One region of the Streptomyces sp. NPDC096013 genome, then DNA from elsewhere that is predicted to be linked to it. Evidence: riboswitches for the same ligand, from Rfam matches in the RefSeq annotation. Region 1 holds a riboswitch; each other region holds the start of a gene.
The links. Region 1 has a riboswitch for thiamine pyrophosphate ahead of thiC (phosphomethylpyrimidine synthase ThiC). Riboswitches for the same ligand answer to the same signal wherever they lie in the genome.

Region 1 (3,314 bases):
CGGGACGTGTCCCGGGCCCTCGATCATCGTCTGTACATTGAAACGCTTCGCGATCGTGTTGAGTTCCCCGAGCGTCCGCAGTTCCGCGAACTGTGCCTCGTCGTTGGCGTCCGCGATCGAACCGGGCCGCAGGCCGTCGCCGAGCGAGTACGTGACGTCGTAGGCGGCGAGGATCTCGCACAGTTCCTCGAAGTTCTCGTACAGAAACGATTCCTTGTGGTGCGCGAGGCACCAGGCCGCCATGATCGAGCCGCCGCGCGAGACGATGCCCGTCTTGCGGTTCGCCGTCAGCGGTACGAACGGCAGCCGCACGCCCGCGTGGACGGTCATGTAGTCCACGCCCTGTTCGGCCTGTTCGACGACCGTGTCCTTGTAGATCTCCCAGGTCAGCTCCTCGGCGCGGCCGTCGACCTTTTCGAGTGCCTGGTAGAGCGGCACCGTGCCGATGGGGACAGGGGAGTTGCGCAGCACCCACTCACGCGTGGTGTGGATGTTGCGGCCGGTGGACAGGTCCATGACCGTGTCGGCGCCCCAGCGCGTCGCCCAGGTCATCTTGTCGACCTCCTCCTCGATGGAGGAAGTGACCGCGGAATTCCCGATGTTGGCGTTGACCTTCACCAGGAACCGCTTGCCGATGATCATCGGCTCGATCTCGGGATGGTTGACGTTGGCGGGCAGCACCGCACGCCCGGCCGCGATCTCCTCCCGGACGACCTCGGCGTCGACGTTCTCGCGTACGGCCACGAACTCCATCTCGGGGGTGATCTCACCCCTTCGCGCATAGGCGAGTTGTGTGACCGCCGTACCGTCACGGCCTCGGCGCGGCTGACGGGGGCGCCCCGGGAAGACCGCGTCCAGGTTGCGCAGTCCACCGCGCGGTGAGGTGTGCTTGATCCCGTCGTCCTCGGGGCGGACGGGCCGGCCCGCATACTCCTCGGTGTCGCCGCGGGCGATGATCCAGTTCTCCCGCAGCGGCGCCAGTCCCCTGCGGACATCGGTGTCGACGAGCGGATCGGTGTACGGACCCGAGGTGTCGTACAGCGTCACCGACTCCCCGTTGGTGAGATGCACCTGACGGACCGGCACCCGTAGATCGGGGCGCGAGCCCGCGACGTACCCCTTGTGCCAGCCGATGGACTTCCCGGCCTCCGTGGGCTGTTCGGCCCGAGCGGACTTCTCGCCCGGAACGGGCTGTTCGTCCTGGCTGGAGGCAGGCGTGCGTACGTCCTTGTTGGTCATGAGACCTACTCCCTACGCCGGCATTACCCGGTAACAGGTTCGGCGGTCGACGCAGCGGCTTCCGTCAGCCGATGTTTCATGTGAAACATCACTCGATTCAGGTGACGTTTCCCGTGAAACATCGCAGAGACGAAGGTCAGCGCCCTCTCAGCCCGGTGCTCCGAGCTCCCGCGTGTGCAAAGGTGCCTCCACGCTAGCGCCATAAGTGGCGCGGTGAACAGTGGGCCTCCGGCGTTCTTGCGATGATCGGGCGGTGACCACGACATCGCAGCCCCCGTATCCGCCGACCGGGCCGCCCCATGGCCACGACCATGGATCCGGCGACGACCGCGATTCCGGGCACGACCACGGACCGGGCGGGGACGGCGGGCACGGTTCCGGTGCGGCCGGTGGTCACGGTTCCGGTGGAGGCGGTGGGCACGGTCACTCGCACAGTCATGGACCCGCCGCCCCCGTCTCCCGGCATCTGCGGAAGGTCATCGCGGCGATCCTGATCCCGTTCACGGTGGCCGTCGTGGTCGGCATGGTGGTGCTGTGGCCAGGCGGCGCCCCCTCGCACAAGCGCACCGGCGTCGGCTTCGACCGGCAGACCCAGCAGGCGACGGTCACCAAGGTCGTCAGCGTGAGCTGCGCGTCGGTGAACGCATCGGGCGGGGGCTCGACCGGGGACACCTCCACCGCCGAGGGCTCCTCTGCGGCACAGGAAGCGGCAGGCACCTGCAAGAAGGCCACGGTCACGGTCTCCACCGGCAAGGACAAGGGCCGTACGTTCACGGAGATCGTCCAGCCCGACCAGTCACGGCAGTTGCATCAGGGCGAGAAGGTCGTGGTCGCGTACGAACCCTCGGCGCCCAGGGATCTGCAGTACTCCGTCACCGATGTGAACCGTAAGTTCCCGATGGCGCTGCTCGCCGGGATCTTCGCGCTGGCCGTCGTGGTAGTGGGCCGGCTGCGCGGTGTCATGGCGCTGATCGCGCTGGCCATCAGCTTCATGATCCTTAACTTCTTCATCCTGCCCGCGATCCTGCACGGCTCGAACCCGCTGATCGTGGCGGTGGTCGGATCGAGCGCCATCATGCTGATCGCCCTCTACATGTGCCACGGCCTGTCGGCCCGTACGTCCGTGGCGGTGCTCGGCACCCTGATGTCACTGGTGCTGATCGGCATCCTGGGCTCGGGGTTCATCGACTGGGCCGCGCTGACCGGCAACACGGACGACAACACGGGCCTCATCCACGGGCTGTACCCGTCGATCGACATGAGCGGTCTGCTGCTCGCCGGCGTCATCATCGGTTCGCTCGGCGTGCTCGACGATGTGACGGTCACCCAGACATCGGCGGTCTGGGAGCTGCACGAGGCCAACCCGTCGATGGGCTGGCGCGGGCTGTACCGCGCCGGCATCCGCATCGGCCGCGACCACATCGCGTCCGTCGTCAACACCCTCGTCCTCGCCTACGCGGGCGCCGCGCTGCCGCTGCTCCTGCTCTTCTCCATCGCCCAGAGCAGCGTGGGGTCGGTGGCCAACAGCGAGTTGGTCGCCGAGGAGATCGTCCGCACGCTGGTCGGCTCGATCGGCCTGGTCGCGTCGGTACCGGTCACCACAGCCCTCGCGGCCCTGGTCGTCTCGGCGGACCGCCCGGGACGCGAGGCCGTTCCGGCGGGGGCGGCTGGGTCGGGGGGTGCAGCGGGTGCGGCAGGTTCGGCCGGCTCGGCTACGACGTCCACGGCGGCGCCGAGCGCCAAGCCCGCGGCAGCACGTGGCGGGAAGGGCCGACGCCGTAAGCACTGAGGCGCTCCCCGCTCTGAGGCGCGGCAAGCCCTGGGACGGCGCCAGCACTGAGGCTCCGAGAACCACGCAGGCAGCCCAAGCCCTGAGGTCCCGCAAACCCTGAGCGCCGCAAGCACGGGACCGCATTGCACCCCGCCGCACTGCACCCCACTGCACCGCGCAACGCCGTGCCGCGCAACGGCGCACCCCGCAGCACCGGCAAGCGCCGCAAGCGGCGGGAACCGCCCCAGGAAGCCGCGCAGAAGCGTTACTGCGGAACTCCGGGCCCTGGGAGAACCTTTCGGGC
Region 2 (3,314 bases), on a different contig from region 1:
CGGGGACGTGCAGCGCGCGGTTCTCACCACGGCGTACGGCGATGACTTGGCCGTCCTTGACCAGCTGCCGCACGCGTGTCACCTCGACATCGAGCATCTCTGCGATGTCGGGCAGCGTGAGCCAGGCGGGGACGAGAGCATCGATTTTTGCGTCAATCTCGGTCACGTAAACAGCGTGCCATCCCGGACTGACAGTCGGAAGCCGGGCCGGTCCGACCCGGTGGGACGAACTAGGCGATAGCCGCCTTCATCGGGAGGGAAGCATCCGCCAGCCGCTCCTGGTCCATGGGGGTCGCCGCCTCGATCAGCCGACGGCCCTGGGCCAGGTCACGGGGGCGGCCGACCGCCAGGAGGGCCACCAGACGGTCCCCGCGCAGCCAGCAGACGCTCCACGCCGGGGTGGACGGGTCACCGCGCCACAGGGTGGTGTCGGCGGACGCGTGATGACCGGCGTACTGGACGAAGCGGCCGAACTGCTCGGACCAGAAGTACGGCACCGGGTCGTAGACCGCCGGGGTCTCCCCGACGATGTTCGCGGCGACCGTGCGCGGCCCCTGGAGGGCGTTGTCCCAGTGGTGGACGAGAAGCCGCTCGCCGTACCTCCCCGAAGGGAAGGAGGCGCAGTCGCCGACCGCGTAGACGTCCGCCACCGAGGTGCGCAGGTGGTCGTCGGCCAGGACCTCGCGGTGGGCGCCCAGTGCGATGCCGGAGCCCGTCAGCCAGCCGGTGGCGGGGCGGGCGCCGATGCCGACCACGACGGCGCCCGCGGCCAGCCGGGTGCCGTCGTCCAGGACGACCTCGCCGGGCTCGACGTGCGCCACGCGCGCGTGCGTCCGCAGGGAGGCCCCGGCGGCGGCGTACCAGGCGGCCATCGGCGCGGCCACCTCGGCGGGCAGGGCCCCCGCGAGCGGCCGGTCGGCCGCCTCCACGACGGTCACCGCGCAGCCCGCCTCGCGCGCGGCGGTGGCGAACTCGGCGCCGATCCAGCCCGCGCCGACGACCACGATGTCGTGCTGCCGGGCGAGCACCGGGCGGAGCCGCTCGGCGTCGTCCAGGGTGCGCAGCAGATGCACGCCCGGGATGCCGTCGGCGCCCGGGAGCCGGATCGGTTCGGCACCGGTGGCGAGGACGAGGACGTCGTAGGGCACCGGGCCCTCGGCGGTGTCCAGTTCGTGGTCGGCGGGGCGCAGGCCCACGACCTCGCGCCCCAGCCGCACTTCGAGACCGAGCGCCTCGAAGTCGACGTCGAAGGCGGAGCCCTCCGCCTTGCCGAGCAGGACGGCCTTGGACAGCGGGGGCCGGTCGTACGGCTGATGGGGTTCCGCGCCGATCAGGGTGATGGCGCCGGTGAAGCCCTGCTCCCGGAGGGCGACCGCGGTCTGCACCCCGGCCATGCCCGCGCCGACGACGACCACGCGTCGCTCTGCCACCGTGCCCTGGTCCCGCGTCTGCTCGCTCACTCGATCACCATAGACACCTGACGATTTGTCAGTCAGCGGGCGCGTCAGGTGAGCTGTTCCACAGTGCTGGTCCCGTTTCCCTCCTGGGACTCCCACTCCCAGGTCTCCTCCAGGCGGACGCGGCCGTCCGGCACCTCGGTCACCAGGGAGACGCAGTGCCCGGAGGACGTCGTCCCGTCCGTCTTCAGCTGGACGTACCGGAAGTCGATCCGGTCCCCCGCGCGCGTGCCGACGAGATGCCCCCGTACGACGTCGCCGCCCGCGTACTCGGCCCAGATCTCGCCGTCCTGCTCGTGGTAGGTGAACCGGGTGCGGGTGCCGACCTGACCCGGGGCCTGGTCGGCGACGGGGGCGAGGACGAGACCGTCGAGCGAACGGGCCATGGACAGAGGCTCCCTTACTGACGCACAGGGCACGGGCTAGGGTGGCAGACGTGCCGCGACTCCCGGGGATGTCCCCCGGACCCGCGGCAGAAAAGAGTAGAACGCTCGCGGGAGCCTGGGCGCACTGGGCTGAGAGGGAGGCTGGCGGCCTCCGACCGTACGAACCTGATCCGGGTCATGCCGGCGAAGGGAGGGGCTGGACGCCCATGCCTGCACGCACATCAGACGTCCTCGTCGTCGGGGGCGGGATCATCGGCCTGGTCACGGCCTGGCGCGCGGCCCAACGCGGCTTCGCCACGGCCGTGCTGGACCCGGAGCCGGGCGGCGGGGCCGCCCAGGTGGCCGCCGGGATGCTGGCCGCCGTCACCGAACTCCACTACGGCGAACAGACCCTGCTCGCCCTCAACCTGGCCTCGGCGCACCGCTACCCGGACTTCGCGGCCGAGCTGACCGACCTCACCGGCCTGGACCTCGGCTACCGCCGCTGCGGCACGCTGGCCGTCGCCCTGGACGCCGACGACCGGGCCCATCTGCGTGAACTGCACGCGTTGCAGCAGCAGTCGGGCCTGGACTCCGAGTGGCTGTCCGGGCGCGAGTGCCGGCGCCTCGAACCGATGCTCGCACCGGGCGTGCGCGGGGGGCTCAGGGTCGACGGGGACCACCAGGTCGACCCGCGGCGGCTGGCGGCGGCGCTGGTGGCCGCCTGCGAGCGGGCCGGGGTCGTCTTCCACCGGACCTGGGCCGAGCGGCTCACGGTCGCGCGGGACCGTGCCACGGGGGTCGTCACACGGGAGGACACCCCGCTCACCGCGGACCAGGTCGTGCTCGCGGCCGGCAGCCTCAGCGGGCGGCTGACGGGCGTCCCCGACGACGTCCTGCCACCCGTACGGCCCGTGAAGGGCCAGGTCCTGCGGCTGACCGTGCCGGAGCGCCACGCGCCGTTCCTGAGCCGCACCGTGCGGGCCGTGGTGCGTGGCAGCCACGTCTACCTCGTGCCGCGCGAGAACGGCGAGCTGGTCGTCGGCGCGACCAGCGAGGAACTGGGCTGGGACACCACGGTGACCGCCGGCGGTGTCTACGAACTGCTGCGCGACGCCCATGAGCTGGTCCCCGGGATCACCGAACTGCCGCTCACCGAGACCCGGGCCGGACTGCGCCCCGGGTCCCCCGACAACGCGCCGCTGCTCGGCCCGACCGCGCTGCCGGGACTGCTGCTGGCCACCGGGCACTACCGCAACGGTGTGCTCCTCACGCCGGTCACCGGCGATGCCCTCGCGCATGCCCTGAGCACCGGTGAACTGCCGGACGAGGCACGCCCGTTCACCCCCAAGCGGTTCGCCCGCACGGAACTCGTGGAGCAGCCCGCATGAACATCTCCGTCAACGGCGAGCACCAGGAGATCGCTCCCGGCACGCCCCTGGACGTGCTCGTCCGGTCCCTCACCCCGGCCCCCTCCGGGGTGGCCGCCGCC
Region 3 (3,314 bases), on a different contig from region 1:
GACGAGCGCGAGGAAGGCCGTACCGACGACGACCGTCGGCAGCACGAACGGAACCGTCACGACAGCCCGCAGGACATGCCGGCCCGGGAAGTCGAAGCGCGCGAAGACATACGCGCCGGGGAGCGCGATCAGGAGCGTGAGCGCGGTGGACGCGAGCGCCTGCCAGGTGGTGAACCACAGCACGTGCCGGATGTCGGACTCGACCAGCACGTCCCGGACGCGGCCCAACTGCCAGGCGCCGTCGACCTTCAGACCGCGTCCGACGATCGCGGCGACGGGGTAGGCGAAGAACACCGCGAAGAACGCGACGGGCAGGGCCATCAGGCCGAGCCGCGCCGCGCCGCCCCCGCGGGCTCTCCGCGTCTTCGGCGGGGCTACTTCAGTACGAGCGAGGTCCACGACTTGACCCACTGGTCCCGGTCGGCGGCGATCTTCGCGGGCGCCATGGTCTCGGGGTCCGGGGCCTGACGGCCGTACTGCTCGAACTCCCGCGGTACCTGGGCGCCCTGGATCACCGGGTAGACGAACATGTTGAGCGGCATGTCCTGCTGGAACTCCTTGGTGAGCAGGAAGTCGAGGAACGCCTTGCCGCCCTTGGTGTTCTTCGCGTTGCTGAGCAGCCCCGCGTACTCGGTCTGCCGGAAGCAGGTGCCGTACGAGACCCCGGTGGGCGCGGTGGTCGGCTTCGGGTCGGCGTAGATGACCTCGGCGGGCGGCGACGAGGCGTACGAGACGACGAGGGGCCGGTCACCGCCCGCCTTCCTGCCGCCCGCGGACCCGGAGAACTCCTGGTCGTAGGCCTGCTCCCAGCCGTCGACGACCTTCACGCCGTTGGCCTTGAGCTTCTTCCAGTACGTCTGCCAGCCTCCCCCATCCCCGTACTGCGCCGCGCTGCCGAGCAGGAAGCCGAGGCCGGGCGAGGAGGTGGCCGCGTTCTCGGTGACAAGGAGGTTCTTGTACTCCGGCTTGACCAGATCGGCGAAGGAGGCCGGCGGGGTCAGCTTGTGCTTGCTGAAGTAGGCCTTGTCGTAGTTGACGCAGATGTCGCCGGTGTCGATGGGCGTGACCCGGTGCTTGGCCTGGTCGACGCGGTACTCGGGCTTGACGAGCGCGGAGCCCCTCGCGTCGTAGGACTGGAAGAGGCCGTTGTCGAGGGCGCGGGAGAGCAGGGTGTTGTCGACGCCGAAGAAGACGTCGCCCTGGGGGTTGTCCTTGGTGAGGATCGCCTTGTTGACGGCCTGGCCGGCGTCGCCGTCCTTGAGGACCTTGACGGTGTAGCCGGACCGCTTCTCGAAATCCTTGAGGACGCTCTTCGAGACGGCCCACGAGTCGTGGCTGACGAGGGTGACGGTCTTGGAGTCGGCGCCGCTGCCGCTGTCGGACGAGCCGCACGCGGAGAGCGTGAGCAGGCCGAGCCCGACGGCCGCGGCGATGAATGTCCTGGTGTGCACTGGATTCCTCCTGGGGTGTCCAGGAAGAGACGCGGCCCCGCCCACAGGACGTGGGCAGGGCGCAACAGCAAGAGTGATGACCGAACTTCCTACCCAGAATGACCTGGGCGAGGTTCAGAGGGTCTGCGGACAATCCCGCACTCTCAGCGCTGTGGCGCTCCCCTGTCGGAATATGAAGATGTACCTACGCCGGTCAGCCTACCGCTCGGTCGCGGCGAGCTGGCCGCACGCTCCGTCGATCTCCTGGCCGCGGGTGTCCCGGACGGTGACCGGCACCCCGTGGGCCGCGATGGCCTCGACGAACGCCTTCTCGTCCTCGGGGCGGGAGGCGGTCCACTTCGAGCCCGGCGTCGGGTTCAGCGGGATGAGGTTGACGTGCACCGGCTTGCCCTTGAGGAGGCGGCCGAGGCGGTCACCGCGCCACGCCTGGTCGTTGATGTCGCGGATCAGCGCGTACTCGATGGACAGACGGCGGCCCGACTTCGCCGCGTACTCCCAGCCCGCGTCGAGGACCTCGCGGACCTTCCAGCGGGTGTTCACCGGGACCAGGGTGTCGCGCAGCTCGTCGTCCGGCGCGTGCAGCGAGATCGCGAGGCGGCACTTGAACCCCTCGTCCGCGAAGCGGTGGATCGCCGGGACGAGTCCGACCGTCGAGACGGTGATCCCGCGCTGCGAGAGGCCGAGGCCGTCCGGCTCGGGGTCGGTGAGGGCGCGGATGGACTGGACGACCCGCTTGTAGTTGGCGAGGGGCTCGCCCATGCCCATGAAGACGATGTTGGAGAGCCGCGCGGGCCCGCCGGGGATCTCGCCGTCGCGCAGCGCCCGCATGCCGTCCACGATCTGGTGCACGATCTCGCCGGTCGACAGATTGCGGTCCAGGCCGGCCTGACCGGTCGCGCAGAACGGGCAGTTCATGCCACACCCCGCCTGCGAGCTGATGCACATGGTGACCCGGTCCGGGTACCGCATCAGCACGGACTCGACGAGCGTCCCGTCGAACAGCCGCCACAGCGTCTTGCGGGTGGTGTCCTGGTCGGTCGAAAGATGCCGCACGACGGTCATCAGCTCAGGGAGCAGCGCCTCCCGCAGCTTGGCGCGCGAGGCGGCGGGGATGTCGGTCCACTCCGCCGGGTCGTGCGCGAGCCGCGCGAAGTAGTGCTGCGAGAGCTGCTTGGCGCGAAACGGCTTCTCCCCGACCGCGGCGACGGCTTCCTTGCGCTCGGCGGGCGTAAGGTCGGCGAGGTGCCGCGGCGGCTTCTGGGCTCCGCGGGGGGCGACGAATGTGAGTTCTCCGGGCTTAGGCATGGCCCTACCAGTGTCGCAGACATACGAAGAGGGACTCGCCGCCCTGTGGACAACAAGCCCCTCACGCACAAAACAGCAGGTCAAACCGTGTTTCAGCCGGAGCCGACGAACAGCACCAGCAGCAGCCACACCACCGGCGCCGTGGGCAGCAAGGAGTCCAGCCGGTCCATGATGCCGCCGTGGCCCGGCAGGAGCGTGCCCATGTCCTTGATGCCGAGGTCTCGCTTGATCATGGACTCGCCGAGGTCGCCCAGGGTGGCACTGGCCGCGACCGCGAAGCCCAGGATCAGGCCCTGCCACCAGCTGCCGTCGTCGATCAGGAACTGCATGCACAGCGCGCCCGCCACCATCGCGAACGACACCGCCCCGAACAGGCCCTCGCGGGTCTTCCCGGGGCTGATGCGCGGGGCGAGCTTGTGCGTGCCGAAGCGCCAGCCGACGGCGTAGGCGCCCGTGTCGCTGACCACGGTCAGCAGCAGGAACGTCATGACGCGCCAGGCGCCGTCGTCGGCGGTGAGCATCAGGGCGACGAACGTGGCCAGGAACGGCACGTAGAAC

Region 2: linked by a shared signal. The riboswitch ahead of thiO (glycine oxidase ThiO) and the one ahead of thiC (phosphomethylpyrimidine synthase ThiC) in region 1 are both predicted to bind thiamine pyrophosphate.
Region 3: linked by a shared signal. The riboswitch ahead of ACIRB1_RS40380 (thiamine ABC transporter substrate binding subunit) and the one ahead of thiC (phosphomethylpyrimidine synthase ThiC) in region 1 are both predicted to bind thiamine pyrophosphate.

Annotation. Positions count from the first base shown of each region.
Region 1 is NZ_JBIWGK010000006.1:302,699-306,012, reverse strand. It holds gene thiC (phosphomethylpyrimidine synthase ThiC) at 1-1,239, opposite strand, end outside; TPP riboswitch at 1,232-1,421, opposite strand; gene ACIRB1_RS22215 (YibE/F family protein) at 1,493-3,028, shown strand.
Region 2 is NZ_JBIWGK010000002.1:463,930-467,243, reverse strand. It holds gene ACIRB1_RS09600 (Rv2175c family DNA-binding protein) at 1-166, opposite strand, end outside; gene ACIRB1_RS09595 (NAD(P)/FAD-dependent oxidoreductase) at 231-1,460, opposite strand; gene ACIRB1_RS09590 (hypothetical protein) at 1,505-1,843, opposite strand; TPP riboswitch at 1,941-2,053, shown strand; gene thiO (glycine oxidase ThiO) at 2,050-3,213, shown strand; gene thiS (sulfur carrier protein ThiS) at 3,210-3,314, shown strand, end outside.
Region 3 is NZ_JBIWGK010000019.1:117,692-121,005, forward strand. It holds gene ACIRB1_RS40375 (ABC transporter permease) at 1-321, opposite strand, end outside; gene ACIRB1_RS40380 (thiamine ABC transporter substrate binding subunit) at 375-1,451, opposite strand; TPP riboswitch at 1,520-1,625, opposite strand; gene rlmN (23S rRNA (adenine(2503)-C(2))-methyltransferase RlmN) at 1,650-2,756, opposite strand; gene ACIRB1_RS40390 (phosphatidate cytidylyltransferase) at 2,849-3,314, opposite strand, start outside.